4 regions of the Glutamicibacter sp. JL.03c genome follow, and region 4 is predicted to be linked to each of the others. Evidence: riboswitches for the same ligand, from Rfam matches in the RefSeq annotation. Region 4 holds a riboswitch; each other region holds the start of a gene.
What was found. Region 4 has a riboswitch for thiamine pyrophosphate ahead of thiC (phosphomethylpyrimidine synthase ThiC). Riboswitches for the same ligand answer to the same signal wherever they lie in the genome.

Region 1 (7,430 bases), 1.5 Mb from region 4:
GAGTGCAAATGAGAGGGTGCGACGCAGCAGGCGCATGCGGTGGTACGGCTCCTAGGAAGTGGAAGAGGGTCAAGGGGCCATGCCCCTAGAAAACTATATGAGCAGGGGTGGACCGATTAGCTGCACCTGACACGTGTTTGAGTGTGAGATCGGTGTGAATTCGATTCATCCAGCATTTCAAGCTTGTATAACGATACCGTTTCTATGATTTGACGTGCGTTGTTTAATTCAGGTTCCTAACATAAGGTCAATGATAAAGTTCATCCTCAGCCATATTGGAGTGCCTGTGAAGCGGAAACTGCCGCTGGTCCTAGTTCTGATTTTTGGGCTGTGCTCGTGCACCACCCCGGTTTCTCAATTGAAACTTCCAAAAGAATCAACTTCGGACACTAGGGCAGGGGGCGTTGGGGAAGAAACATCAGGGGAAGCGGAGTACGGTTCTGATGACATCACCGATCTCTTCCCGCCGATGATCGGCTTTGGCGCCGTGATCATGAACCATGATGGTCTGACTGGATCACGTGAAGAACTAGAATCCGATTTTCTTGAAAAGAATGGGTTCAGCTCGGGAGCAGGTTCAGCAAATACTTACTCCGCTAATGAAGAAGGGGAAGCTCTGGGCGATCATTTGACCGTCGAGACCACGGCTGGACAGAAAAATCTGGTACAGTTCGCGTGCCAGGGGGTCGGCGCCGTTCGACTTGTTGCGCAAAAGGATGGACAAGTGGTTGCCGAGAAGTCACTACGGTGCTCGATTCCGGCAAATGAAATAAGCATGGAGTTCGTCGTTCCACAGGGCGGGGAAGCTTGGATTGTCCAAGAACCTACCCCCGAAACTCGCGGGATCTATGAAGTAATGTTCTACGGCTAGGACTTGGATGTGCTACAAATGGGAGCAGTGACACGGGGTGCCGCAGGGCGGCTGAGAGAAAACCCGTTGAACCTGATCCAGTTAGTACTGGCGAAGGGAATGTCCTAGATTCAGCGCATGTGTGCACCCTGTAGGTTGAACCGTTCGCGTCCTTGGCCAGGTTCCGTTCGCCCAAGACGCCGTCAAGGAGTTCAAGCACGATGAGCACGGATACCCGAACGTCAGCACACACAGTTGCCCTTCCACTCGAAGATCAGGTCATTCTGGTCACCGGCGGGGCGCGAGGACTTGGCGCATCCATCAGCAGGGCGTTCCTCGAAGCGGGCGCGAAAGTCGCAATTAATTACCGCTCTTCGGCACAGGCTGCTGAAGAGCTCGTCGCGCTCTACCCGGACACCGCCGTTGCCATCCGCGCCGACGTTCGCGACCAAGACGCACTGCAATCGATGACGGCCCAGATCAGAAACCACTTCGGGCGTCCGGTCTCGACGCTGGTGAACAACGCCTTGGTGGATTTCTCTTTCAACGGCGACGCGCGTTCAAGGGCGGAAGCGATTTCAGCGGCAGAACTGAGCGCCCAGTTTGCCGGATCGGTGCTAGCCCCTGTTGCAGCTATCCAAGCAGTACTTCCGGGGATGCGTGAAGCCTGTTTTGGACGCATCATCAACATCGGCACCAATCTGTTCCAGCACCCCGTGGTGCCGTACCATGACTACACCGCCACCAAGGCTGCCCTCTTGTCCTTGACCCGTACCTTCGCCGATGATCTCGGCCCCGAAGGGATCAACGTCAACATGGTCTCCGGCGGACTTTTGCGCACCACGGACGCCTCCGCTGCGACGCCCGAGGCAGTATTCGACCTGATCGCCGCTGGAACACCATTGCGGCGGGTCACTTCGCCTGAAGAACTGGCTGATGCCGTGCTGTTCTTCGCCTCGCCGCATTCTCGCGGAGTGACCGGCCAAAACCTCATCGTTGACGGCGGGCTGGTGAAAGGATGAGCCAGAAGAAACAAGTGCACCTGAACTTGTTCCTTTATGGCGCCGGCCATCACCAAGCAGCCTGGCGGGCCGTGGACTCGGCCGCCGAGCAGCTTTCGGAAACGCAGTACTACATCCAGCTGGCGCAACTGGCCGAAAAGGGACTGCTCGATGCGGTGTTCTTCGCCGATGGGCAAGCGGTGTCATCCAGTGCCGCGCAGGCTGGCCCCACCTGGTTCTTCGAACCGGTGACACTGCTATCTGCCATCAGCCAATGCACCACGAACATCGGACTGGTGTGCACCATCTCCGCCAGCTTCTACTCGCCGTTCCATGCTGCTCGCATGCTAGGCAGCTTGCAGCATCTCTCGCAGGGGCGTGCCGGCATCAACGTGGTGACCAGCATGTGGGACACTGAAGCGCAGAACCACTCGCTCGGCGAACTGCCCGCGCACGCGCAACGATATGCCAGGGCCGGTGAATTCATTGATGTTCTGCACAAGCTCTGGGGTTCCTACCCCCAGCAAGCGGTCCGGATTGACAGGGAGGGGAACTTCACCGATGCATCCCTGCTCCAGGAAATCAATCACGAAGGGGAGCACTTTGCGGTGCGGGGTCCGTTGAATATGCCCAACTCCCAATATGGCGAACCGGTCCTCTTCCAAGCAGGATCCTCGCCCGCCGGACGTGAACTAGCCGCCGCCCATGCCGAAGCGATCTACTCGGTAGCGGCCGACCGCGGCATGGCAGCCGAATTCGCCCGCGATATTTCGCGCCGCACCAAGGACCTGCGAGGAACGGAGAACCGAGCCCTGATCATGCCGGGATTGGTTACCTACGTGGGGCGCACGCTGGAAGAAGCCCAAGCTAAACAGCGCACGCTCAACGAGTTGCTGCCCACCGAGGATGCACTGCGCCAACTGGGTGTATTTTTGCAGCAGGACACCAGCTCATGGCCATTGGACCAGCCCGTTCCGAAGCTGCCGCCCCTGGAAGAGTTCACCGGACCGGCGGGTAGGTACACCACCATTTTGCGCCTCATAGAGCTGCATCAGCCGACGGTCCGTGAACTGCTTGGCCTGCTGGCCGCTGGCGGCGGGCACTGCACGATGGTGGGAACACCGGAAATGATTGCGGATGAGATAGAGCGCTGGCTCGATGAAGGCGCCGCGGATGGGTTCAACTTGATGCCTCCGTCGCTGCCGGGTGCGTTAGAGGACTTTGTCGAGCTGGTCATTCCGGAGCTGCAGCGACGCGGCAGATTCCGTACCAGCTACGAGTCAGCGACCCTGCGCGGAAATCTTGGGTTGGGTGTCCCGCAAACAGCGATACTTGAGTGCAGCTAATCCTGGGTTTGAGTTTCGGGCTTCAGCCCGGGGTAATCACTGTCGAAGTAATCCAGGATTTCCTGTGCCGAATAGAAATCCATGAGGAATGATTCTTGAAGGGCAAAGACGTTTCCCTGGCGGATGGAAGGTATATGCGCCAGGGTTTCATCGGAGGAGAACTGCTGCAAGATTTCCGGGTCGGAGGATAGCAGGAACGTTGCATCTCCGGAAAGCGACTTCGCTAGACCGTCATAACTGGTGAAGGAGAAATCCTCGCGTTCCTGAGTGGAAGTATCAAATTCTTCCGGAGGATCCACCACGGTGAAACCGAGTGCCTCGAATAGCTGCGCATGAGGACCGGTGCTCTGCGCCACCGGAGAGATATTTCCCTGATGATAGGAAAGAATCGACGCGGTGGTGCCAGATGGGATCGCTAACGATTCCTTGAGGCTGGCAAAACGTTGCTTGATGATCTCGTTATTTCGGGTTGATGCGGCCTCGGTCCCGGTAGCTTTGGCCAGGTCTGCACTCAACGAGGTCCATTGCTCTTCGGTGTAATCAACCAGAAGTGTTGGAGCGATGTCCCGTAGCTGGTCCAAGTGCTCCAATTCGGAATCCGCTCCTGAAGCGGAGACCAGGATCAAATCAGGCTTGCGGTCCCGAATGGCTTCAAGATCGAAACTCCCGATTTCATAGAGTGCGTCGACCGAGTGCTTTGAAGCGACGTCCGCCCACTGGCTCAGGAATCCGTGCTTGTCTGTGGCTGGGCTCTGCGGGGCAACCGCGGTGCCAACTACCGGTGCATCGAGGGATAGCAAAGTGCCGGTCACTGATACCGAGGTCGAGACAATGCGTTCGGGCTTGGACGGAATCTTGATGAGGTCCCCTGTTTCGTCGGTGACCATTCGCGGCCAGCCGTCGGCTTCAACAGTGGCGGTGCTGGCTTCGCGGGCTTCAGGATTTGGCGCAGAGGTACAAGCGCCCAAAGAAAGCGCGAGAAAGCAGGTTAGGATGAGGCCAGCGGCCTTGGGCAAAATTGAATGCACTGACGCTACTCCCTGACCTTGGCTTGTTGCATGGTGTCGATCAAGAACCCGACAACGAGTTCCATAGTCCACCACGGTATTGGATGATCTTGTGGACCTTCGGTCTTCAGAGACTATGAAATCCTTCATTGATCAGTCTATATTCTGCTGGGGTGGGTGCTGGTTGCGTGCTGAAGATCATTTTCCACACTAAGACGCCGTCGTTCGATAGGCGGCCTCTCCTTCCAAGGGCGACTGATTGATTCTGACAAGATCCTGGCTTAATTCCTATCCTTCGCCCACTGACGGCATTTGGTCCAGGCCTGGGTATTCCGCATAACCAATCTGTGCACCGTGCGGGTATGACGCCTGGGCAAATTACGTTGCATTGAAAGCGCAACGAGCGAATCGCTGGCGCTTTGCGAAAGGAATATAGGGAGCCACTTGGGCGCTGGCGCGGAATTCTGCTCAAGCAATTCGCTCAGCCCGTGGCCGAGAGCTTTCGCAGCGACCCTGAAAAAAATGGTGCTGGGGAAAGAAGTAGCGCCAGAACCGGCAAGCTTGCTGATTTGGCCAAGGTTAAGGCAACGGCACTGAGAATCAGCAAGAAACCGGCGACAAAGACCGGCACGCGGCGTGATGCGTTGTCCTGCATCTCAAGGAATCGAAGGAGCCCCATAAGCAACAGGCCAGCCGAAAGAAGCCAGATGATCTATTGAATGGCGCTCGCCGAATTGAGCAGGAGCAATAATCCCTTGGATTACAGCAGCACACCTGGGAATAGACGAGCCGCAGAGCTGAAGAACCTGGATCCAGCCATCGAGGACCCTGCAAGGAGTAGTGGAGGATAGTCATCCTGGAATATCGCCTTTTGACCTGAGCATGGATCACGGTCACTGATGGGTTTGGATGTTATCGGCGCAACCTGCCTTCGCGCAGGGTCCAGTACGAAGAAATGTTCGAGGAGTGCTTGTTCAGGTGCCAATACTCGGTAATCCGGCTAATGGCTTTGATAGTGGATCGTTCGGCATGGGCAATGACGCCAACTTGTCCGGCTGGCAGAGCCAGAGACTGGAAGGACGAGGGGAGCACGCTGCTTTTGCCCGCGGGCATTGAATCTCGTGAAAGCCATCGTAAAACAACGCCTTCTGGATGTTTCACGTCAAACATTGCATCGTTATCGGCCACTTCAAAGAGCGCGGTCCCTTCGGCGTTGGCCGGAAGTGCTTCTAGGGCTTTGGCGATTGCAGGCAAGCCGGCCTCGTCCGCGGCAAGTACATAGTAGCTGGCGTTCAGCGTTAGAGAGGCTTTGCTGCGAGCAGGGGAGATGACCAGTGGGTCGCCGGGTTGAGCCAATCCGGCCCAGTGGCCAACGGTTCCTGGCTCGCCGTGCACCACGAAATCTATCGCCAATTCATTGAGCACCGGGTCGACCCAACGGATGGTGTAGGACTTGGATCGAGGCACTTGTTCGCGCGGCAAGCGATGTCGCAGGGATCGCACGTCGTAGGGGGGAACGAGGCCCAGCGCGGGGTCGGCGACGAACACTTTGACATACTCGTCAAGTGCGGAATTGGAACGGTACCCAGCGAGGCCTGGCGCGCTGGCAATGAGCCGCACCATCTGATTGTTGAGCCGTTCCACACGAGTGATTGTCAAAACATGCTGGTCCGCTCTGGTCTGGGGCGTATCCAGCAATCCCAGAGGTGGCGAGTATCTGGTCAGGGGTTCTTCGTAAGTGTTCGCCAGTGGTTCCGGGGGTGTGGTTCCTTCGGTGCCGGAATCTGCGGGCCGATGGTGATGGCTGAAGGACGTGCGAAGTGCCTTGTCCAGAACCTTGCGTGCCGCGGCCAATGCGGCTGCCGATCCGGCGCGCTGCGCTGCGGCAAGCAGTTCATCGGTTTCCTGCTCATTGAGGAACTGGTTGGAGGAGATGCTGCGGTATAGCTCTTCTTTGGCCACCGCGTATCCGGCTTTAGCCCCGGCTTTCTCTGCCATGGATAGAACTTCCAAGGTCAGACCCTCTTTGGGTGAGATGGAAAACTGCGCTCCGTAGCCGCGGTGCTTGTGGTGCTTAGACATGATGTGCCCCTTAGCTTCACTGTCGCGAGAATCAGCTCGTATGCCTGAGTATGAGTCAAAGACGGTGGGCAAAACAAGTGGTTTTAAAGCTGTGTATTCGGTTCGAGGGAGCTGGCCGGAGCGCCGAGAATTGCCATCTCTGACAAGGATTATTCGATATTCGATTCATTCGACAATAGCAGTTTGAAGTAACTAAAATTAGCCGCATGTCTGATTCTTTGCCACCGTGCCCTAAGTGCTCCGGCGAGTACACCTACGAACTTGACGCATTGCTGGTCTGCTCAGAATGCGCTCACGAATGGAACGCGGAAACCGAGGAATCCGAGCCAACTGAAACCGTCATCAAGGACGCAGTGGGCAACATCCTGCAGGACGGCGATACCGTCAGCATTACCAAGACCATGAAGGTCAAAGGCGCCCAGAGCGCGTTGAAGGCCGGCACCAAGGTGCGCAATATCCGGTTGGCTCCTGGCTCTGGAGATCATGACATCGCAGCCAAGGTTGATGGCTTTGGCCAGATGGAACTGAAGTCCTCCATCGTCAAGAAGATCTAGGGTCGTGTTTGCTGGTTGATGGCAGTCCGTTCTCCTTTCGGAGGCGGGCTGCTTCGGTCTTTAAAGGGCGCTTCCTGACCTGGCAGTGCCCCTCAAGCATTGACCCGCGCTTCTGTGGGATGCCTGGCTCAAGCCATCGTCACTGGGCGCGGTGAGGGAGGCAACGTGGCGGCCGCCGTTGAGCATTCTGCGCAAATGCCTTGCGGGGCCTGTACCAGAAGTGCCGGTCTCCGAAGCAAAGACCTGAGTCTCGACGTCGACCAGAGCGGTGCGAGGAGACTGGATTTCACCGCTTCGGCCACCTCGTGAAGCACCGAGAGCATTGGAATGCACGGATGCGTGCCAAATCTGTCCCATGCCCTCCAGCTTGGACGTGGTGCATTGCCAGCTAGACCGAAGAAGTGGCCAAGCTGATCAGTTCGGACAGCTGGGCCCTGGGCTGGTTGGCCCCAAACGCCGGCCGGCCCGGCTGCAGGCGAACGCCTTCAGCCAAGGGCCCGATGCGGAGCGGATCGAAGCCGAAGCCGGTTACCAGCTGGGCCACCTCATCGACATCCGCAGCGCCATTTCCGGCAATGGCAATGGCCTTG
Region 2 (7,430 bases), 150 kb from region 4:
CAGCTCAAATTCCTTCGCCTAGCTTATCTAAGATTCCCCGCAATGTCTGAACATCCCTGAACTCAAAGGTCACGGATGTGGCGTCGGTTCGATAATCTGTAGGTATGAGCTCACTAGTATTCTTGGATCCGGCCTATCCGGCAGGCTACTTGGCCGACATTGCAGCACCCCAGCTTCCCGTCACCGCACAGGGAGTGACCCGCGGCGACGGGGTCTTCGAATCGATGCTCTACACCAACCAGGCCGTGAGGAAATTCGAGGCCCACCTGGCCCGCTTGGCCACCTCGGCAGAGCTGGCCGACCTGAACATCCCCGACGCGCGCAGCTGGTATGCCGCCGTGGATACCGCCGTCGCCGATTTCGATGCCACCGGCGGTGCCGAAGAAGCCGTGGTCAAGCTCATCGCAGCCCGCGGTGAACACGATGAGGATCCAGCGATCTGCTGGGTGACCGTCACCCCCGCCCCCGCATTGGGCAAGGAACAGCGCGAGACCGGAGTCGACGTCTTATTGCTGGACCGCGGCTACGACTCGAAACTGGCAGAACGCGCCCCGTGGCTGATGATGGGTGCGAAGACGCTCTCCTACTCGGTGAACATGGCCGCCCTGCGCTACGCCCGCAAGCACGGCGCCCACGACGTCATCTTCACCTCGGCCGACGGCATCATCCTGGAAGCACCGACCTCCACGGTGCTGGTAGCCCAGCGTGATGGCGAGACCAAGCGCCTGCTGACCCCGATGCTGGAAACCGGCATCCTTCCAGGCACCACGCAGAGCGCCATCTTCGACGCGGCAGCCCAGAACGGCTGGGAACTGGGCTATGGCCCGCTGCGCCCCGAGGATCTCTACCAGGCCGACGGTGTCTGGCTGGTTTCCTCCATCCGGCTGCTCACCCCGGTGCGCACCATCGATGCCAAGCCGTTGCGACTGGACGCCGAGCTGCATGACGAGCTCAGCGCCCTCAGCGACGCAATCCGCTAGCCCCAGACGAGGTTGTAGGTGCCGGCCAGCACGGCCGCACCGATAGCCACTGCTCCCAAAACGATGCCAGCCGCAAGCACGGCGGCATCCTTGCCGGTGAAGCTTGCCGTGCGAATCCAGGTCCGCTCGCCCAGGCCGAAGCCCTTGGCTTCCATGGTCACTGCCAGCCGTCCGGCCCGCCGCAGCGCCTGGACCAGCAATGCCAGGCACTGCCCCAGCTTCGCCCCGATGCGCTGGGCTACCGTACCGAAGCTGCCCACGCCGCGGGCCCGGCGCGCTAAGCCAAGCGTGGAGAATTCTTCCACCATCAGCCCCAGCAGGCGCATGCCAGCGAGCGCTCCGAGCACAAAGCGGTGCGGCACCCGCAGCTGCTGCGACAGCGCCCCACCCAGATCGCTGGGATTTGTAGTGGCCAGCAGCAAAATGCAGGGCAGTGCCAAGGCGAAGGCCCGCAGCCCGGTGGCGATGCCCCCGTGCACCGAGCCTTCGGTGATGCTGAAGATCCCGAACTGCGCATACACCGCTCCGCTGTCCTGGCCCACCAGCGCAATGCCCCACGCGCCGATGACCCCGGCCACCAGCAAGGGCCAGGCCCGCTTGAAGAACCGTCCCACGCCCAACCCGGCCAGCGGAAAGGCCAGCAAGGTCGCGCCGACAATCACCACGGCGGAAACCCAGTCCAGGGTGGTGATCAGCGGCAAGGTGGCCGCGGCCACCGCGCCCAGCTTGGCCAGCGGATTGATCTTGGCCAGCCAGCTACGGCCCACCGGCGCATCAAGCACCGGTCCCCGCGCACTAGCAGGCATCTGAGGCGCGCCGGCCGCCAAGCGGATCTCCCCTGCGGACAGGACACTGGCCAAATGCTCATCGTGGGTCACCGCAATGATGGCGGTGCCCTTCTCCAGCTGCTCCACCAGCAATCCGGCCAGTTCCCGCCAGGTATTGGCATCCTGCCCGAAGGTCGGCTCGTCAAGGATCAGCACCTGGGGAGCTGCGGCAAGCACGGTTCCCACCGACAGGCGGCGCTTCTCCCCTCCCGAGAGGGTGAAAGGGTTCGCGTCGGCAAGATGTCCCAGTCCCAAGCGCGCCAGCAGCGAGTCGACCAGGGCATCCACCTCGGCCGGATCGTATTTCAGCTCGTGGCCTGCGCTGGCTTTGGCGCGCAGCGGGGCGAAGGCCAATTCCTCGCGCACGCTCTGGGTGACGAACTGGTGTTCCGGCTCCTGGAAGACCGAGCCGATCCGCCCGATCAGCGCTCCTGCTTTCCAGCTGAAGGGTGAAGCATCCAGCCCGTTGGCCAGCCCCCGGGCAGCCTGCAACTGGCCTGCCGCCGGGACCAGCAAGCCGCCCATGGTCAAGGCCAGGGTTGATTTCCCGGCGCCGTTCTCGCCGCGGATCACCGTGGCGGTGCCAGCGCGCACCGACAGATCCACGGCTTGGGTCCGCGGCGCGTCGCCAGAGCGGGCACTGACCAGTTGCCGTGCTTCCAGCAGCGGCTCGCCAGATTCGGTGACGGCGGTTGGCACCTGCGGCAGATAATTCGGCACCCATAATCCGGCCGCCGACAATTCAGAGCGCAGTTCTTCATCATCGATCAATCGCCGCGGATCCAGGTCGTGGGCCACGCCGCCGCCTGGTTCCAGCACGATGACCCGGTCCATATGCCCGGCCCAGGCATCCAGCCGGTGTTCGACCACCAGCAGCGTGGCGCCCGAAACCTCGGCGGCGTTCAGCACAGCATCGCGCAAGGGCTCGATGCCCTCGGGGTCGACGTTGGCAGTGGGTTCATCCAGCAGCATCACTCCCGGCTGCATGGCCAGGATCCCGGCGAGGGCCAGGCGCTGCTTCTGCCCGCCGGAGAGCTCTTGCGTGCGATGGTCCAAGGGCAGCATGCCCAAGCCGACCGCGTCGAGCGCCTCGGGAATGCGCTGGCGGATGATCGCCGGATCCACCGCCAGGTTCTCGGCGCCAAAGGCCACATCGTCGGCCACCCGGCTTTGCACCACTTGGGTTTCCGGATCCTGCTGCATCAGGCCGACGGGATGCTCCCGGGCGAAGGCATCGGATCCGTCGATCAGCAGCTGCCCGGTGGACTGCTGGGAGTCATCGGCTTCCAGCAGGCCCGCCAGGGCATGCAACAAGGTCGACTTGCCGGCCCCGGAAGGACCGACCAGCAGGACCTTTTGACCCGCGGGGATTTCCAGATCCAGTGACGCGATGGCTGGCTTGTCGCGTTCGGCGTGGTGCCAGCCGAATCCGCGGGCTATGATCTCGGTGCCCCGGCGGGTGGCAGAAGCGGCACCGGTATTGGCCACCGAACTCATTTTGCGGCCAGTTTTCCGGTTTCCAGATGCGCGCGGCGGCTGGCCAGGGCGCCCAGGGCGCCGGTCTTCGCCAAGCCGCGAGTGGCCAGCCATGAGAGCAGGCCGGCAACAACCAGGCCGGAGACGCCGGTGGCAACCACATGGAAGAGCTTCAGCGCCGGGGTGTATTCAACGTAGTACGCCAGGATGTAGGCCTCGGACACACCGGCGAACAATCCGGAGAACAGGCCAGCGAGCAGTGAAACACCCAGATTCCACTTGCGGTAGCGGAAGGCCGCGAAGACCAGTTCCGCGCCCAGTCCCTGGACCAGTCCGGAGATCAGCACGGTGAGCCCGTAGTGGGATCCGAGCAGCGCTTCGATGACCGCGGCCAGCAGTTCGCAGTACAGCGCAGCACCCGGCTTGCGGATGATCAGCGCGCCGAGCACTGCAGGGAACAGCCAGACACCGGTCAACAGTGCGGCTGCTGGCGGGAATGCTGCGAAAGCCAGGGAGAACAGCCCGTAGCCTGCGCTCCAGGCCCAGAAAATGACGCCCGAGGCGACGGCGATCACCGATGCGGTGACGATGTCGACGACGCGCCAGCCCTGGCGGGGCTTTGCTGCTGCTGGATTCATTGTTGGTCCTCCTATATCAAGGAGGGGAGATGTACGGGCTGAAGGCGCGCTGCGCCCACGTCCGCATCCGAGATGCTCGACTTCCTTCGCCGGTACTAGCCGGAGCAGGTTCGAGGGTCTGCGATCTATCGCACTCTCAGCGTCTTGCGACTCCAGCTTCGAAGTCTGACGCTCCCCTGTCGGAAAATTACTGCCCACCTACCATACCGCAGGTATGCTGGGCAGAGGAACGATAAGTCGCGACATTGAAGCGAGGGCAAAATGAATACAGTGCAGAAACTTGCCACCACAGGTATTTCTATCGGCGCCGGTTTTGTCGGCAGCAAGCTGGTTGATCAGCTGTGGAAGGGTTTTACCGGAAACAAGGCTCCTCGCAAGGGCAGCGAAGAAGCGGCTGAGGCCTCATTGCGCCAGGCTCTGGGATTTGCGATCTTCTCATCCATTGTTGCCGCCACCATCCAGGTGCTGGCAGACCGTGGCACCAACAAGGTCGTCGCGCGTTTCAGCAAGTAGTTCTCGAGAAAGGCGGCGTCCCACCATGGGTGGGACGCCGCCTTTCTGCTCTCTAGTCTTCGGCTTTCTCCGCTTCCTTCGACGAGATGTCGATGGCGCCGGTGCCCGGAGTGCTGCCGACCTTGTCAACGACCTGCTTGAGCTCATCTGCGTAGAGCGAGTCCTTGGCCGCGTGCTTGGTGCGGTAGCCCGAACGACCGATCATGTGCGCCGATACCGGTGCGGTCAGAAGCTGCATGCCCCAGGCCAGGAGGAGCAGCGGCACCACTGCCCAGCTGCGCAGGTGGATCGCGAGCCCGGCGAAGATCAGCAGGAATCCAAGGACCTGCGGTTTTGTGGCCGCGTGCATGCGGGTGAGCATGTCGGGGAAGGTGAGCAGGCCGATCCCGGCGATCAGCGACATCAGGCAGCCCAGGATCAGCAGCACCGCGACGAGAATATCCAAGAACATCTCCATCAGGCATTCCTCTGATCGGAAACGTAGCGCGAAACGGTGACCGAGCCGATGAAGCCCAGAGTGCAGGCGGCGATGACGAACAGCAAATAGTCGGTGTGCCGGTTGAAGGCCATCTCCAGGCACAGGGCCGCGGAGATGATCAGCAGCATCACGTCCAGGGCCAGCACGCGATCCAGGATCGAGGGCCCCTTGGCTACGCGGATGACACAAGCAAGGGTGGCCAGGCCGAGCATGATGCCGCAAATCCACATCACGATTTCCATCATTTTTTGCCCCTCATTCGCATCAGGTTGGGTCCGCATTCGTGCTTGATCGCATCGAATTCATCACGGCTGCCGATCGCCATGATCATGCGGCGTTCGATGTCACGCACCGCCTCGCGGGCGCGGTCCATATCCTGCTGCGACTCGATGTTGATGTAGTGCAGGTACAAGGTGGAGGAGCTGCGATCCACGTCTATGACGAAGGACCCCGGGATCAAGGTCAGCACATGGCCGACCGTGGTCACGATCAGATCCGAGTCGGTGCGCAACGGAACCGCGATCACGCCGCTGCGGGTCCTTTTCCCGCGGAATACCGCCAGCTTGGCCACTTCGAAGCTGGCCACGAACACCTGGCCAATAAACCAGATGAACAGCTGCAGGCAGTACCAGAGGTTCATGCGCCCCGAAAGCACCACCGGCGGCAGCGGGAAGAGCGTGACGATCAGCAGCGCGATGATCGCGCCGAAGATCAGGTTCGCCGGCGAGAAGTCCTGCCACAGGGCGCACCACACGAAAAGCAGCAGGGCCAGCAGCGGCCATTCCTGCTTGAGTGTCGCCCGGTGGCGCACGCCAGAGGTATCCAGCGCGTCATCAATACGCTGGTCGCCGGGTTTCAAATTCTTAGTCGGCATCGTCCCCCCTATCCAAGTGGCAAGATCGCGGTGATGTACGCTTCACGGGCGATCAGCTCCGCGGCGACTCGTTCACAGAAATCGAAAATCGGCCCGGCGAAAATGGTCAGCGCAATGCCTGCGGCAACCAGCGACCCGGTGGCGTAGCGCATGCCCCACGGCAAGGACTTCGCCTCCAATTCCCGCGCGAGCTTCAAGCCCAGGGCAGGGTTCTGCGCCCCTCCGGCGGCAGTTTCGGCCGCTACCGCGGCTGCTTCATCCACCAGTTCCTGGTTGGGCACCTCGGCATCAGCGGCGCGACGCCAGAAGATGCGGGCCCACACGCGAATGATCGCCAGCAGCGTCAGCAGGCTGGTCAGCAAGCCAGCGCCCACCACAGCCCAGGTCAGCGGATCCGCATCCTGCACCGCGGCATGGAGCAAGCCGAACTTCCCGAGGAATCCGGAAAACGGAGGGATGCCGCCCAGGTTGATGGCCGGGATGAAGAAGAGCAGCGACAGGGCCGGCGAGAGCTTGGCCAGCGATCCGAGCTTCGTGACATTCGAGCTTCCGGCACGCCGCTCAATCAATCCCGCCACCATGAACAGCGAGGTCTGCACGATGATGTGGTGCCCGACGTAGTAGATGGTCGCGGCGATGGCCAGCGGTCCCCCGACGGCCACTCCGAAGATCAGGTAGCCGATGTGGCTGGTCAGGGTGAAGGAGAGCATGCGCTTGAAGTCCGTCTGCGCCAGCGCGCCGAGGATACCGATGACCATGGTCAATGCCGCGACCACGAGCAGCCCGGCATTGACCACCCCGCCCGGGAAGAGCAGCGTTTCGGTACGCACGATCGCGTAGACGCCGACCTTGGTCAGCAAGCCGGCGAACACCGCGGTCACGGGCGCTGGCGCCGTCGGGTAGGAGTCAGGCAGCCACAGCGACAGCGGGAACACCGCGGCCTTGATGCCGAAGGCAATCAGCAGCAGCACATGCAAAATCAGTTGCGGTCCCTGATCCAGCTCCGGCAGCTTCACCGCCAGGTCGGCCATGTTCACCGTGCCGGTCGCGGCATAGGTCATGGCGATGGCCATCAGGAAGATCACCGAGGACACCACGGACACCACCACATAGGTGGTACCGGCGCGGATGCGTTCGGCGGTGCCGCCCAGTGTCAGCAGCACGTAGCTGGCGGTGAGCAGGATTTCGAACCCGACGTACAGGTTGAACAAGTCGGCGGCCAAGAAGGCGTTGGACACTCCGGCCAGCAGGATGAGGTAGGCCGGGTGGAAGACCGAGACCGGGCCGGGTTCTTCGCCGTCGGCCAAGCCCTGGCTGGTGGCGAAGAAGAGCACGGCCAGCGAGACGAGGGTGGAAACCAGCAGCATGAAGGAGCTGAAGCCATCAACCATCAGCGCGATGCCGAAGGGCGAATACCAGCCGCCGATGTGGATGGCGTAGCTTTCCCCGCCCCACACCGCCGCGAGCATCCCGGCTTCCAGCATCAGGGTCAGGCACAGGACGCCGATGGTGATCAGCCGCTGGGTGCGCACCTGGCGGCGGGCCAGGAACGCGGCTCCGGCGCCGATAATCGGCAGGACGACCGCAAGGGGTGCCAAGTCCAGAAAATTCACTCTTCCCCCTCGCGCACTGGGCGGCCTTCTT
Region 3 (7,430 bases), 180 kb from region 4:
CGCCGCGATGTCCCGCTCCCAGGACTCGCGCACATCGATGACGAGCAATTGGTGCAGGGCTTCCAACGACTGCAGCTCTCGCACGCTCAGCGATGCGACCGGGTCCTCGATGGCACAGGCAACCGGCTGGTAGTCCCCCAGCTCGCTCACCGCCTCCCGTTGCGGGTCCGCCGTGAATCCCAAAGTCCGCACGCTCGCATTCAGGGCATCATAGAGCCACAGCTTGCCGCTGAGTGTTGCCCCGATCCCGGTGATGAGCTTGAGCGCTTCGGTGGCCATTACCGAACCGACCACTCCGCACAATGCTCCGAAGACCCCGCCTTCGGCGCAGCTCGGCACCGAATCAGCATCAGGAATATCGGGGAAAATATCGCGCAGCATCGGACCGGTTCGCGGGTCGAACACCGATACCTGTCCCGAGAACTGGAAGAGCGTTCCCCACACCAATGGCGTCCCGGTGATTTCCGCCGCGTCCGAGGCAAGGTACCGGGTGGCAAAATTGTCGCTACCGTCGATGACCAAGTCATAGGACTCGAAAAGTTCAATCGCGTTTTCTTCGCTCAGGCGTTCGTTCAGCGGATGGATGCGCACTGTGCTGTTGAGTTCTCCGGCCAGCCGCTGCACGGAGGCGACCTTGGGCAACCCGACATCGGTTTCCCGATGCATGATCTGGCGCTGCAGATTCGAGAGCTCAACGGTGTCGTCATCCAAGACCCCGATCTGGCCAACGCCCGCGGCGACCAGGTAGCTGGCGATCGGGCTGCCCAGTCCCCCGGCGCCGATGACCAGGACCCTGGCGTTGATGATGCGCCGCTGGCCTGCTTCGCCGACCCCCGGCAGGGTCAGGTGCCGCGAATAGCGGGCCAGCACGCCTGGGTCGATGCTTGGCGCCGGTTCGCACAGCGGCGGGCGCGGCATCAGAATTCCCCGACCAGGGTTTGCATGATTCCTTCTGTTGGCGAGGAGGCGAGCGCGGTGTCGCGGCGCGGGATCCTGCCAGCCAGCCGGGCGGCACGGCCGGCGCGCACTGCATCACGCATGGCTGCTGCCATCAGCGGGGCGTTATGGGCACGGGTGACGGCACTGGCCAAGAGGACCGCGTCGCACCCTAGTTCCATTGCCAGCGCGGCGTCTGAGGCGGTTCCCACCCCGGCATCCAGGATCACCGGCACATTGGCCCGGGAAACGATGGTGGAAATATTGTGCGGGTTCAAGATCCCCAGCCCGGAGCCGATGCGGGATCCGGCAGGCATGATCGCAGCGACCCCGGCATCCTGCAATCGCTGCGCTAGCGCCGGGTCATCGTTGGTGTAGGCAAACACCTGGAAGCCCTCGGCGACCAATTGCTCGGTGGCTGAATACAGCTCCAGCGGATCCGGCAGCAAGGTGTGCTCATCGGCGATGACTTCAAGCTTGATCCAGTCGGTCTCCAGGGCTTCACGGGCCAGTTGCGCGGTCAATACAGCATCCCGCGCGGTGAAGCATCCGGCGGTATTAGGCAGCGGGATCACGCTATTGCGTTGCAGTAGCTCGTAGACGTTCCCCGCCCCGGCAGCAGAAAAGTGCCTAATGGCGACGGTGGTCAGCTCGGTGCCCGAAACGGCCAGGGCGCTCTCCAGCGTCGCCAGGGATGTCGCCCCGCCGGTGCCCAGGATCAGTCTCGAAGTCAGGGTGCGCCCTGCGACGACGAACGGGTCGGTGTCCGCGTCGAGTCGGTTGATTTCTTGCGATTCCATCTTTAGCCTCCTTGGGCTGCGGTGACGAGTTCTACGCTGTGCCCGTCTTCCAGCACCTTGCTGTTCCAGCTGCTGCGAGGGACAACCGCACCATTGACGGCGGCGGCCACGCCGAGCTTGCTGCCGTCAACAGCTTGAGATTCGGTGTCCAGTTCCTTGCCGATCTGCGAACTGACAAATTCACGCAGGCTCGTCCCTGCTGAGAGCCGGACTTGCTGGGAGTTGAAGGTGATGTTGATCGGGGTCATCCGAGGTGCTCCAGTGCGAGAGTTGAGGAATGGGTTGCAAATCGTTGGGGGTCAACGTCTTCCAGCATGGGATGCGTGGTGTTGTTTTCGATGAGGTCGGCGGTCAGTTCGGCACCCAGTGGGCTCAGCAGCACGCCGTGCCGCGAATAGCCGGTGGAGAGCACCAACCCTGGGTCCAGGCGCCCTATCAGCGGGCGGTCATCGGCGGTGGCTGGCCTTGGACGGGCCATCACTTCGTTCAATGTGCAGTCGCTGATTCCCGGCACGAGCCGGCGTGCATCGTCCAGGAGCGTGTACATGGCGCCAACGTTGACCTCCGGGTTGCCGTCTTCCCTGACGCTGGCCCCCAGCACCAGGCTTCCGTCCTTGCGCGGGACGAGGTAGACGTTGCGCCGGTGGACAATGCCGCGCACAATGCGGTTGAGCATGGCGCAGCCCGCGGGACCTTGGATCCTGAGGATGTCGCCGTATACCGGACGCAATGGAAGGCCTTTGAGCCCTTGGATGGTTCCGAGGGCGGTGGCGATGATGGTTTGGTCTGCTTCCAGTACCTGCCCCGTCGAGGTGCGCACGGCGCTGGTTCCTGACTCGTCGGTGAGCAGTTCTTCGGCTTGTTCGCGGATCACGTGATGGCCGAAGTGCTTGAGCAAGATGCGCACCACGCTGCGCGGATCGATCTGGTGGTCTTCGGCGCACAGCACCGCTCCGGCGATATTGCTGGCAAGGGCTGGCTCCAGGGATCTGGCCTGGCTTGGCAGGAGTTTTTCGGCGCTAAGTCCCAGCGATGACTGCAACTCGACGAGCTCGTGGAGGGCCTCGCGGTCAGCGGGTTCGGCGGCTATGACGAGTGTGGAACTTTTAAGGTAGTCCGGGCGCGCCCCGGTGGCCGCTTCGATGCGATCAACGAACAGAGGATATCCGGCATTCGATGCGGCCAGCAGCTGGTGCAACGGGCCTTGGCCCCACACTGTTTCCGCTGCCGGTGCCAGCATTCCGGCTGCGGCGTAGCTGGCACCCTGGCCGGGAGCAGGATCGATGATGGTGATGCTGTGACCGCGCGAGCTCAGCTCGAAGGCGGTGGCGAGGCCGATGATTCCGGCGCCAACAATATTGACATGCACGGTGGCACGATTCCTTCCTACGGCGGCATGACCCGCATCAGGTGTAGCGGTCGGCTCAGTGCCCTCTCAGCCTGGTCGAGTCAGGCTCCCGCGGAGTAATTGCGATTATAAGCATGATGCAGCTCCTAAAAGCGAACTGTTCTTGACTTAGTGACGTCATCTTTTGTGATGTACTAACTGACATGGAGAAACAGGACTATCCCATGAATTTATCGGCGGATTCCCCGCTGTTCCGCGATGTCGTTGATCTGGAGCGGCAACTGCTCGACCCTTCGCTTCGCCACGATGGAGCGTGGCTGGAAGGCATCCTGCATGAGCAATTCTACGAAATCGGCGCGAGCGGACGAATCTTCGACCGGTCTGAAGCCATCAACCTGCTCACGGTTGAAGATACGGATGCTCCTGCACTGCATGTCGTTGATCCGTCGGCAGTCCGCCTGGCAGAGGATCTGGTCCAATTGCGCTGGGCCACTGATGGGACTCGCCCCGCATTGCGCAGTTCCATATGGATTCGGGATGCAGGCCGATGGCAGATGCTCTTCCATCAAGGCACCCTCATGGCCCAACCGGTAGCTACTGACGCACGTTCAGAGATTGCGCCGTCGGCTGACCGCGACGACGTATGCGTGCTCAGGAAGCTGAAGTTCACCGACGCCGCCGCGGTGCATGAGGCGTTCACCTCGCACCCGGATATGGCGCGGCAGGGCGACGTTGATACTCCTGCGAAAGCACGGGCTTACGTAGACTTCCTGCTGGGCAATGACCAGGTTCAATGCCCGCTGGCCATCACGATCAACGATCGATTAGTGGGCCTGGTATGCGGTACCGTGGATCGCTCGAATGCCAACGCATGGATCTGGTACTGGATGCATCACGAATATCGCGGCCGGTCACTGGCGACCAGGGCCGTTGCGGCCTTGGTTGATCACCTTTTTGACGAGCTGGGCCTATTCCGGCTGGAATTGGGCCTGCGGGCCAATAATCCCGGGTCCCGGCATGTGGCGGAGAGCAACGGTTTCCTGCCCGAGGGAATAGAGCGCGGCAAGTTCCTTGTCGACGGTGAACGCATCGACGTTTATACCTATGCCCGACTGAAAACAGATCCGTCCTCCAACGTGCAGCCTTTGCCATTACAGCTCGCGTGATGCTTTATCCAGAACGCAAAATAGTCGCGGAATCCGTGGTGGATTCCGCGACTGTCTTTGTGTCCCTTTTAGGTTCTGTTCGGGATGGTTAGATGCCTGGTGACGTTGGCGGTGCTGGCGGTGCCGAATCCGGACCGTCGGAGCTCAGCTTGTCGGTATCGATCTTGTCGAGGGTACGGGCCGCTGCTTCGCGACCACCAAGGCCGAAGGCGAGAGCGGCTGCAAGAGCTGCACCGATGACGATTGCGCCGAAGGCCATGTTGATGATCGAGTCAGCGATTCCCATGTACTTCAGGCCCATTGCCACGAACAGTGCAATGGCGGTGTAGCGGATGATCTTCGACGCTGTAGTGTCACCCATGAACTTGCCGATGACGTTCGCCACGACGAAGCCGGCGGCAATTATTGCTGCACCGAAGAGGATCTTGCCGCCCAGTTCCAGAATCTCGTTCAGGATGTTGGTGATTGCCGGGAAGTTCAGCATCTGGGCAGCCATCACACCGAAGAACAGTACGATTGCAATCTTCACGATGCCGGCGATGATGCCCGATGCACTCTTGCCTTCTGGGACAACGCCCCAGCCAGCAACTACGCGGTCAGTGCCAACACCCTGCAAGGTGGACTCCAACAGCTGGCCGACAAACTTTGCGATCAGGAAACCTACCGCCAGCAGGACCAGGGCCATGATGACCTGTGGGATCGCAGTAAAGATCAGCTGCAGCATTTGCTCGGCAGGCTGCGAAATCGCGGCGATGCCCAGGACCTGCAGTGCAGAGATTGCGACGACCAGCAGGATCAGGGCGAAGACGATGTTCGCGATGATGTCCACGATCTTCGCTTGGGTTTCGCGAGACTTAATCTCATCCACTGGCTCGCTGCCTGGGGTCAGCTTGCGGACGATGCCGCTGAAGTCGACCGTTCCCAGACCCGTAGTCAGCAGCTGCCGAACAATGTTGGCGATAACGTAGCCGATAAAGAAGATAAAGCCGGCGCCGATGAGGTTCGGAATGAACGCCATGACTCCGCCAAGCAGGCCCTGGACCGGCGTAAGAACTTCAGAAAGCGCAAAGACCTGAAGGATTGCGACGAGACCAAAGAGCCAAACAATCAGTCCAGCGACCTTGCCTAAGGACTGGCCTATTTGAGCTCCGTCATTTCCTTGCTTCTGCAGGAATTTCACCCTGGATACGAGCTTGGCTGCTGCCCAGCGGACAATTCGCGCCACGAGCCACGTAACGATGAGAATGATTAGCGCAATGCCCACCCTTTGTAGCATTGACGCCCAGTCGATGTTGCCTAAAACGTTCTCAGATTGCATGTCTGCTCCTTCAACGTAGGGACAACTCGACCCTACGATGAAGGACAGGCACTGACTAGGGCAAAGAGTTGAATTCCCAGCTGGTTTCATGGAACTTTCACAGCTTCAACTACTCAAACCGAAACCATAGCCACGAGATTCAACGGAAAACGCAGAAAGCCATCTAGATCACTGCTGGATCACGAAAAATTTGAAAGTTTGCCAGCCGTCAATCCCGTGAATTTCCTTGGAGTGACTTGTGGTTTCCGCCTATCGACGCTAGCTCCAACGCCGAGCAGCAGAGACTTCATGATTTATCCAACTACTTCGCTGACAACTTTTGCGCCTAGCTCAACCGTGCGTGAAACGGTGCAATATTTGTCATGCGACAACTTCACGATGCGTTCGACCATGCTGGCCGCTTTGCGGCCTTCGTCGGTATCCGGGAACTTCAAATCGAAACCCAGATGAATGTCCTCCATGCGACTGGCGCCATCTTCGGATAGCTTGTAGCCGCTGGCGAGTACATCAAATTTCTCGGGTTCACTGCGACGAGTCGTTGCGACATCCACGTCAATGGACGAGCAACCGGCAATAGCGGCCAGCAACAGCTCCACCGGGGTCAGCAGGCCCTCGCCCTGACCGAATACGATACTTGCGCCGCTCTCAAGGCTGGTAGCAGTGTACTTTCGTGATTCTGTGCGCTGAACACTAACTTCGCGGATTTCTCGGCTGTTTTCACTCATGAAACTATCGTGCCACGTTATTCACCGATGAATAGTCATAGCTCAGTACGACCCGGAGTGAATTCCCTAGCGGATGGGATGGCATTTGCTGGAATCCACAGGATTGGAAGAATTCGATGGCTTGTGTGCGGCGCGAATCCAGATGCACAACCACCGCGGGACAACGCTCGGTGATGTAGTTGAGCAGGAGCCGCCCCACCCCATGGTGCCGCTCCTCATGGCGTACCCAAAGGATCTCAATCCCAGATTCATTCCAGGCGGCAAAGCCGAGGATCTTCTCGCCTTGCTGGGCGATACGGACTAGCAGTGATTGCGAATATACCGCTTCCAAAGCCGACGCCACGGCGTCCAGATCAGCAGCCGACAAGAAGTCCAGACGGCGTTCCACCGAACTTTTCCAGACATCTAATAGGTCTGGAACCTCATCGATACTCGTCCATTCACGAAGTAAGATTTGGTCATCCATGCGATTTTCCTGCTTTCGAACAACCGGCCCTGGTGCTTGAATGAAATCTAGTCCTACGGCAGGTTTTACTCAACAACTGTTTCGGGAATTGATCAGCCCATCGAGTGGTGATTGTCCGGAGGGAAGTTGCCAGTTGGCGATACGGAGCGTCGAACTTTTGCTGACCATGCCCGCAATTCCTGCTCGACTGCTTCAGGTTGCTCAATATGCACGTTGTGCCCTGCCTGCTCAATAATGATTATGTGAAGATCAGCGTAGCGCTTGGCCAAAAGACGAGGGTCTTCAAAACCGGTGACGTGGTCATGCCGGCCGCACACGATGGATACCGGAATAGTTAGCCGGCTTTCGCGATGAAGCGGCAGAGGCCGGAGAAAATAGCGTTTGGAAAGCTTGGCCATCGCCCGCAAATTGGCCGCCTCGAGACCTGGTAGTACCCACGTGGAGAATCGTTCCCAGGCTGGACGCGTTTGCATAGCTGCGACGTCGGTGAACAGCTGCTTGTCCCTCTCCTTGAGCGACTCCAGCAACTGCTGATCCACTACGGCCACCGCAGAATCAGGAAGCGTGCGCTGCTTGCTGTCCGCGTACACTGCCGGAGCGATGAGGAACAGTCCCTGCACAGAGCCGCTAAATCTGTCGGCCATTTCCTGGCACAACAACCCGCCCATGGA
Region 4 (7,430 bases):
TCGTCTGGGCGTCGCGGCAAGAGTGGTTTTTTCACACCTATAACACTACGTGCTTTGTCGCGGTGCCCGATCTCACACGGATTGAGCACTGACAATCAGAGGGGTTACACGTTAGTGTTAAGTGTTCGCGAACATCAGGTTTTTCCTTCGCATCCAGCCCAATTTTTGAGGCCGGAGCCTTCTCGTGTTGTATTTTCCGCAAAGTGTGTGCGGGTCTTTATGTCATAGGGGAGCGCTTGGTGAGCGTGACTTGTATCTGACTGTGCAGCCTATACGTCGTTTCTTTGGGGACGGCCAAGGCCCATCCCCAACGAATGAGGTAATTCTTCGTGTCTTCTGACATGCCCGTAAACACCGACGACAACCAGACCCCAGAAGAGCCAACGGTTGTTTTCTCCGAACTTGGTCTGGATGCCCGCGTGCTTGCAGCACTGGCTGACCTGGGCTATGAAAAGCCATCGCCAATTCAGGCCGCCACCATTCCAATGCTTCTCGAAGGCCGCGACGTTGTCGGCCTGGCCCAGACCGGTACCGGTAAGACCGCCGCCTTCGCGCTTCCTGCCCTGTCCCGCATGGCAGAGCTGGCTGATACCAATGGTCCAGCCCGCACCCCACAGATCCTGGTTCTGGCGCCAACCCGCGAGCTGGCCCTCCAGGTAGCTGAAGCTTTCACTTCCTACGCCAAGTACCTTCCTGACTTCACCGTCTTGCCAGTGTACGGCGGCTCCCCATACGGCCCGCAGCTCAACGGACTGCGCCGCGGTGCTCAGGTTGTTGTTGGTACTCCAGGTCGCGTAATCGACCACATCAACAAGGGTTCTTTGGACCTGTCCAACCTGCAGTACGTGGTTCTCGACGAGGCCGACGAAATGCTGCGCATGGGCTTCGCCGAAGAGGTCGACAAGATCTTGGAAGCCACCCCGGAAGAGAAGCAGGTTGCCCTGTTCTCGGCCACCATGCCACGCACCATCCGCCGCATCGCTTCGGAATACCTGCGCGACCCGCAGGAAGTTGCTGTCAAGTCCAAGCAGTCCACCGGCACCAACATCACCCAGCGCTACCTGCAGGTTATGGGTGCCCACAAGCTGGACGCCATGACCCGCATCCTCGAATCCGAGGAATTCGACGGTGTCATCACCTTCGTACGCACCAAGATGGCTACTGAAGACTTGGCTGACAAGCTGAAGGCCCGTGGCTTCACCGCCGCAGCCATCAATGGCGACATCCCGCAGCAGCAGCGTGAACGCACCGTCGAGAACCTGCGTTCGGGCAAGATCGACATCTTGGTCGCCACCGACGTGGCAGCTCGTGGCCTGGACGTGGAACGCATCAGCCACGTCATCAACTTCGACATCCCGCATGACACCGAGTCCTACGTGCACCGCATCGGCCGTACCGGTCGTGCAGGCCGCTCTGGCGACGCGATCCTGTTCATGACCCCACGCGAAAAGTACCTGCTGCGTGCCATCGAGAAGGCTACCCGCCAGCCGGTGACCCAGATGCAGCTGCCTTCGCTGGATTCGGTGAACAACCGCCGTATCCAGAAGTTCACTGATCGCATTGATCAGACCATCAGCGGCCAGGACCTGACCACCTTCCGTGAAATCGTCGAGAAGTTCGCCGCTGATCACGAAGACCTGGATCAGCTCGAAATCGCGGCTGCGTTGGCTCTGATGGCTCAGGGTGGCCGTCCATTGCTGATGACCGAACCAGTGATTCCTCCTTCGAAGAAGGCCCGCATGGATCGCGATCGCCCAGAGCGCGGCGACCGTGGCGATCGCGGCCCACGTGCCCGCAAGACCGCTGCCGAAGGCAACGCCATGTACCGTCTGGCCATCGGCCGACGCAACCGTGTGCAGCCAGGCTCGATCGTCGGTGCTTTGGCCAACGAAGGCGGCTTCAACTCCTCGGAAATCGGCGGCATTGAAATTCGTTCGGACCACACTTTGGTTGAGTTGCCAGCGGAGCTGAGCAAGGATCAGTGGCGCGCACTGTCCAAGACCCGCATTGGCGGCGAGCTGATCAGCATGGAGCTGGACTCCGGCCGCAAGCCACGTCGTGACGACGAAGGCGACCGCGGCGGCTTCCGTGGCGGACGCGGCGGGGACCGTGGTGGGTTCCGCGGTGGCCGTGGCGGTGGCTTCAACGACCGTCGTGGTGGCGGCGAGAAGCGCTTCGGTGGTCGCGGCGGCAAGGATCGCTTCAGCGATTCGGGCCGCAGCGGCGGACGTCGCGACTACTAAGCCAGCGCTTCCGCAGCTCACCAGCTGCACAGCGAAACGCCCCTGGATCAAGCTTGAGAGCTTGGCCAGGGGCGTTGCCCGTTTAAACCGCGGAAAGCGCGTCTGAACCAGGCCTACGAGGTGGTATTGCCTACCGGGATCTGGTCTCCGAGGTACACCGTTCCGCCGCTGTCGATGAATTCCTTGCTCTTCGCAGCCATTCCCGCCACGGCAGCCTGTTCCTGAGCAGAGCCGAACTCATCACGGATGTCCTGCGATATCCGCATGGAACAGAACTTCGGGCCGCACATCGAGCAGAAGTGGGCCGTCTTGGCGGGTTCCGCGGGCAGGGTTTCATCATGGAATTCCTGCGCGGTCACCGGATCCAGGCTCAACGCGAACTGGTCATTCCAGCGGAACTCGAAGCGCGCCTTGCTCAATGCATCATCTCGTGCGGTGGCCCCGGGATGCCCCTTGGCCAGATCTGCGGCGTGGGCGGCGATCTTATACGTGATCACACCGGTTTTCACGTCATCGCGATTAGGCAGTCCCAGATGTTCCTTGGGGGTGACATAGCAGAGCATGGCGGTGCCATAGCGGGCGATTTCGGTGGCACCGATAGCGCTGGTGATGTGATCGTAGCCGGGTGCGACATCGGTGACCAGCGGACCGAGCGTATAGAAGGGCGCGCCGTCGCACAGTTCCTGTTGGCGTTCCACATTCTCGCGGACCATATGGAATGGAATATGTCCCGGCCCTTCCACCATGACCTGCACGTCGTACTCCCACGCGCGCTGGGTCAATTCGGCCAGCGTATCCAGTTCAGCGAACTGGGCGGCGTCATTTGCATCGGCGATGGAGCCCGGACGCAGCCCGTCACCCAAGGAGAAGGCGACATCATACTGGGCGAAGATCTCGCAGAGCTCGTCAAAGTGGGTGTAGAGGAAGTTCTCTTCATGATGGGCCAGGCACCACCCTGCCATGATGGACCCGCCGCGCGAAACGATCCCGGTGACGCGGTTCGCCGACAGCGGGACATAGCGCAAGAGCACGCCGGCATGGATGGTCATATAGTCCACGCCCTGCTCGCATTGCTCAATAACGGTGTCGCGGAATATCTCCCAGGTCAGGGCGTTCGCTTCCCCATTGACCTTTTCCAGTGCCTGGTAGATCGGCACGGTGCCGATGGGGACCGGCGAATTTCGAATGATCCATTCACGGGTGGTGTGGATGTCATCGCCGGTCGATAGGTCCATCACAGTGTCTGCGCCCCATTTGGTGGCCCACTGCAATTTGGAGACTTCTTCTGCAATGGAGCTGGTCACGGCGGAATTGCCGATATTCGCGTTGATCTTCACCAAGAATGCTTTGCCGATGATCATCGGTTCGGATTCAGGATGGTTGATATTCGAGGGGATGATCGCTCGTCCGGCGGCAAGTTCGCTGCGCACCAGTTCGATATCGCAGTCCTCGCGCAGGGCAACGTAACGCATTTCCGGGGTGATGATCCCGGCGCGAGCGTAGTGCATTTGCGTCACCGTTGCCCCGTCAGCGGCCTTGAGCGGGGGAGCGGAGCGTCCTGCCCACTCTTCGCTTGCGGTGCCCCGTCGGACCGCTGAACGGCCATCGTCATGCAGGTTCCGTGCGCGCCCCGCATATCTCTGCACGTCTCCACGCTCAAGAATCCAGGATTCCCGAAACGGTGTCAGTCCTTGCGTTGGTTCGCTTCCCGGCCCGCTGGTGCGATACACAACCACTGGCTCGTTGGGCTGGCCATTGGGGGAGTCCGCAAGCTTGATCTGCGTAACCGGAACTGAAATCCCATCGGCTTCGCGAAACGCGAGAGAGTGGGCGGAATGCTGTTCAAATTGTTCCATTGAGAAACTCACTTCCTTCGCCGGCATTACCCGGACAGGTTCAACGGTCGCGGACAGCTGCAGTCCGATCTCAGCCCCTGCCATGGGGCTCCCGTGTGGTCGCAGATGACACTAGCACGAAAATTTCTGGTGGAGGCAACCAGAGTCCACATCGTGACTGCAACGCGATGAAGGGAACCGGTAAAAGAACGAAGAAAAATTGGCCCGTTTCGAGCCAGAAATAAAGTTCGCGGAGAACGAAAAGAGAGACAATCTGGATCCAGATTGTCTCTCTTATTTCGAGCCCCCTGCCGGAATCGATCCGGCGACCTCGTTCTTACCAAGAACGCGCTCTACCACTGAGCTAAGGGGGCAACGAGTAAATACTCTACACAGGTTTTTGGTGTTTGCAAAATCCTGAACGCATTTGTAGTTGAGGTCACAAGAGTCCTACTCAAGTCATGAATGAAGGCTATATGCCAAGCGCCATCCGGATGTTCATGATGGTCGGAATAATCGCGACGAAAGGCTCTCGATTTCCGATCAGCCAACGATGGAATACGGCGACAAGAGATTTATTGGCCAGGCGCATTGGATTTATCGCGCGGCTCCATTGGTCGACACTACCTGGCTTGGGAACGCGAGGTTTCAGGTATGGATTCGCTGGAGGAATGAACGGCGTATCCGGCTGGCTGTTATCTGGGATTGGCCACCAAATTCCGCTCAGTGAGCATCGTCACCCAAGCACTTTTGTGCCAAGGATCGTCCCGCCTGAACCAGAGGGTTTGGTAAAGCTCGTTCTGACTAGTAATTATTCGCGATTCAAGCCGTCGTTGGACAGCAAGATCTCGATTTTTGTTTGCACGAGAATCCGTGTAGAGTATTTACTCGTTGCCCCCTTAGCTCAGTGGTAGAGCGCGTTCTTGGTAAGAACGAGGTCGCCGGATCGATTCCGGCAGGGGGCTCTGAGTGAGAAGCCTTCTTGGCTTCTACTGGATTGCTTCTCACTTGTGGCGGCGTAGCTCAGCTGGTTAGAGCGCACGACTCATAATCGTGAGGTCCCGGGATCGAGTCCCGGCGCCGCTACAGATTTAGCCCCGGAATCCTGTTGGATTCCGGGGCTTTCTCGTCCCCGGAACTTCTGAAAATTGAAATGCCTCCGAGCGCATCAAATTTGCAGCCGGAGGCATTTCATCGTTCAGGGTGCAGCTACTCTTTCTCGCCCTGTTCCTTGCTTGTCGAGGCTTCCTTGGCGAGCATCAACAGACCTTGGATTACGTCAGAATCCACTTCTTGGCCCTCGGGTTTCTCGCTGTTGGCATCATGGCCATGAACTTCTGTGTGCAGCCGCTGCATCTGCATATCAAGCTTCGTGGCCACGGCCGCGGCGTCGGCGAGTTCTGTAGCCAAATGCGCTGGTACTTCACCATCGTATTTGTAGAAAATCTTGTGCTCCAGGCTGGCCCAGAAATCCTGGGCGATCGTTCTGATCTGCAGCTCGACGACGACATCGATCGGCCCGTCGGAGAGGAAGACGGGGATTTCAACGATGGCGTGCACGCTCTTGTATCCGCTGGGCTTGGGGTTCTTTATATAGTCCTTGATCTGGATGACGCGGATGTCATTTTGCGCCGTCAAGGTATTGAGTACCTTGTAGATGTCTTTCACGAAGCTGCAAGTGATGCGGACGCCGGCAATGTCGCTGATGTTTTCGCGGATTGCCGTGAGCGAGGGATGGATATTCCTCTGGCTCACTTTGCGCATGATGCTCTCAGGCGTTTTCACCCTGGAGGTGATGTGCTCAATGGGGTTGTACTTGTGCAGGTAGAGGAACTCTTCACGAAGAATGGAAACCTTGGTGAGTACCTCGTCGACGGCAAATTGGTATTCCATCATGAAACGCTGGAACTGAAGCCGGAATGCTTGAGACATTTCTTGTAGTTCGCCAGAGCTTAGATTTGCCGTAGAAGGCAGCGGGATGACGCCGCTATTTTCCTCTGGATATGGAGTGGAAATCCTAAATCACCTCTACAGGTTGGGGCGAAGTCAACAGACATGAACGCTCTATAGTTTTAGCGTAGGTCATCCGTCTAAGAATTAAGCTAGAAGAAGTCGTGAATCTATCGGGTGGACGTGGTGATTTGCGAAAAGGAGTGCGGGACATGATTGAAGAGCGGATGCTGCCGACCTATGCAGCCGGCGCGATTGACGTTCCATTTGTCATCGGATTTTTTCAGGAGCGCGTTCAGGTGGACACCTGCTGGCCATCACATTCCCATCCGACGCATGAGCTGCTCTGGAACCAGCAGGGAGTCTCGTCGGTCAGCGTTGGCCCGAAGACGTGGACCATCACCCCGGTGCTAGGAGTCTGGATGCCTGCAGGTGTTTTGCACGAGGGGGCTGCCCGAGCGGACAGCGTGTGCAATATGAGCCATTTCGGAATCACCAGCGTTGATTCGATTGCCGAAGAGCCTGTTCCCGTAGTCATTGCCCCGCTATTGCGTCTGCTCTTGGAACGCCTGGCGGATCCTGGGCTGACGCCAAAGTCGCGTGCCATCACGGAAGCCGCGGCGATGGATAACCTTCAACCCGCGCCGGGGTGCCTGGCTATTCACGTGCCGCAGTCCGAATTACTGCAGCCGATAGTCGCAGAGATGATCGGCCAGCCGAAGCCTGCGCCCAGTCTTCAGCAATGGGCCGACCGGTTGGGGGTGAGTGGACGAACCATCTCCCGGGCGTTCCAGGCGGAAACCGGTATCGGATACTCGAGATGGGCGGGTTCATTGCATGCCCAGCAAGCCATGGAGATGGTGGCAGGCGGGGAAGATCTTCAAGATATCGCCCAACTTTTGGGGTTCAGCTCGCAGAGTTCGTTGGGAGCGGCGTTTCGCCGGAACACCGGGTTCACGCTTTCATCTTTCCGCGACACCAAGTAGGCGTGTCAGTTTCGCGCGAATATTGTCAATTTCGCGTGATTGCGAACTTTTGACGCGATCCATATGATAGGGAGGAAAGGCTCACCTAAGTGGATTGCTAAACGGGACTCATTCGTATTACTTGACGTTGTCCTTGTTGTCATCAGCACCTGAAAGTTGGGCACACTCGCTGACACCTCGTGGAGAATCACCCATGCCCGCATTACGCCGCACCTTCTGGAAACCTCTTGCTCTCATCTCAGCCGCAGCACTGGCATTGACCGGTTGCTCATCAGCCGCGACCGGCTCCGAAGAACAGACAGCTGCCGCGTCTGAAGATCAACAGAGCTTCCCCCAGAGCATCAAACATGCGCTGGGTACCGCGGAAATCGAGAAAAAACCTGAGCGGATTGCCACCGTGAACTGGTCCAACCAGG

Region 1: linked by a shared signal. The riboswitch ahead of OF385_RS01690 (3-oxoacyl-ACP reductase) and the one ahead of thiC (phosphomethylpyrimidine synthase ThiC) in region 4 are both predicted to bind thiamine pyrophosphate.
Region 2: linked by a shared signal. The riboswitch ahead of OF385_RS12140 (ECF transporter S component) and the one ahead of thiC (phosphomethylpyrimidine synthase ThiC) in region 4 are both predicted to bind thiamine pyrophosphate.
Region 3: linked by a shared signal. The riboswitch ahead of thiO (glycine oxidase ThiO) and the one ahead of thiC (phosphomethylpyrimidine synthase ThiC) in region 4 are both predicted to bind thiamine pyrophosphate.

What each region holds. Positions count from the first base shown of each region.
Region 1 is NZ_CP107575.1:360,014-367,443, forward strand. Features, by position in the region: gene OF385_RS01680 (HNH endonuclease family protein) at 1-36, opposite strand, end outside; gene OF385_RS01685 (hypothetical protein) at 251-871, shown strand; TPP riboswitch at 895-988, shown strand; gene OF385_RS01690 (3-oxoacyl-ACP reductase) at 1,072-1,872, shown strand; gene OF385_RS01695 (LLM class flavin-dependent oxidoreductase) at 1,869-3,197, shown strand; gene fepB (Fe2+-enterobactin ABC transporter substrate-binding protein) at 3,194-4,225, opposite strand; gene OF385_RS01705 (siderophore-interacting protein) at 5,117-6,286, opposite strand; gene OF385_RS01710 (zinc ribbon domain-containing protein YjdM) at 6,493-6,840, shown strand; gene OF385_RS01715 (NADPH-dependent F420 reductase) at 7,229-7,430, opposite strand, start outside.
Region 2 is NZ_CP107575.1:2,618,210-2,625,639, forward strand. Features, by position in the region: gene OF385_RS12130 (aminodeoxychorismate lyase) at 105-980, shown strand; gene OF385_RS12135 (ATP-binding cassette domain-containing protein) at 977-3,304, opposite strand; gene OF385_RS12140 (ECF transporter S component) at 3,301-3,921, opposite strand; TPP riboswitch at 3,986-4,109, opposite strand; gene OF385_RS12145 (DUF4235 domain-containing protein) at 4,183-4,434, shown strand; gene mnhG (monovalent cation/H(+) antiporter subunit G) at 4,487-4,891, opposite strand; gene OF385_RS12155 (monovalent cation/H+ antiporter complex subunit F) at 4,891-5,157, opposite strand; gene OF385_RS12160 (Na+/H+ antiporter subunit E) at 5,154-5,786, opposite strand; gene OF385_RS12165 (Na+/H+ antiporter subunit D) at 5,795-7,399, opposite strand; gene OF385_RS12170 (Na(+)/H(+) antiporter subunit C) at 7,396-7,430, opposite strand, start outside.
Region 3 is NZ_CP107575.1:2,284,503-2,291,932, forward strand. Features, by position in the region: gene OF385_RS10500 (ThiF family adenylyltransferase) at 1-918, opposite strand, end outside; gene OF385_RS10505 (thiazole synthase) at 918-1,736, opposite strand; gene thiS (sulfur carrier protein ThiS) at 1,739-1,984, opposite strand; gene thiO (glycine oxidase ThiO) at 1,981-3,105, opposite strand; TPP riboswitch at 3,103-3,207, opposite strand; gene OF385_RS10520 (GNAT family N-acetyltransferase) at 3,309-4,250, shown strand; gene OF385_RS10525 (mechanosensitive ion channel) at 4,339-5,568, opposite strand; gene OF385_RS10530 (OsmC family protein) at 5,862-6,293, opposite strand; gene OF385_RS10535 (GNAT family N-acetyltransferase) at 6,298-6,759, opposite strand; gene OF385_RS10540 (alpha/beta fold hydrolase) at 6,852-7,430, opposite strand, start outside.
Region 4 is NZ_CP107575.1:2,466,965-2,474,394, reverse strand. Features, by position in the region: gene OF385_RS11460 (hypothetical protein) at 1-35, opposite strand, end outside; gene OF385_RS11455 (DEAD/DEAH box helicase) at 342-2,243, shown strand; gene thiC (phosphomethylpyrimidine synthase ThiC) at 2,357-4,099, opposite strand; TPP riboswitch at 4,095-4,204, opposite strand; tRNA gene OF385_RS11445 (tRNA-Thr) at 4,381-4,452, opposite strand; tRNA gene OF385_RS11440 (tRNA-Thr) at 4,972-5,043, shown strand; tRNA gene OF385_RS11435 (tRNA-Met) at 5,091-5,164, shown strand; gene OF385_RS11430 (GTP pyrophosphokinase family protein) at 5,288-6,010, opposite strand; gene OF385_RS11425 (helix-turn-helix domain-containing protein) at 6,241-7,014, shown strand; gene OF385_RS11420 (iron-siderophore ABC transporter substrate-binding protein) at 7,208-7,430, shown strand, end outside.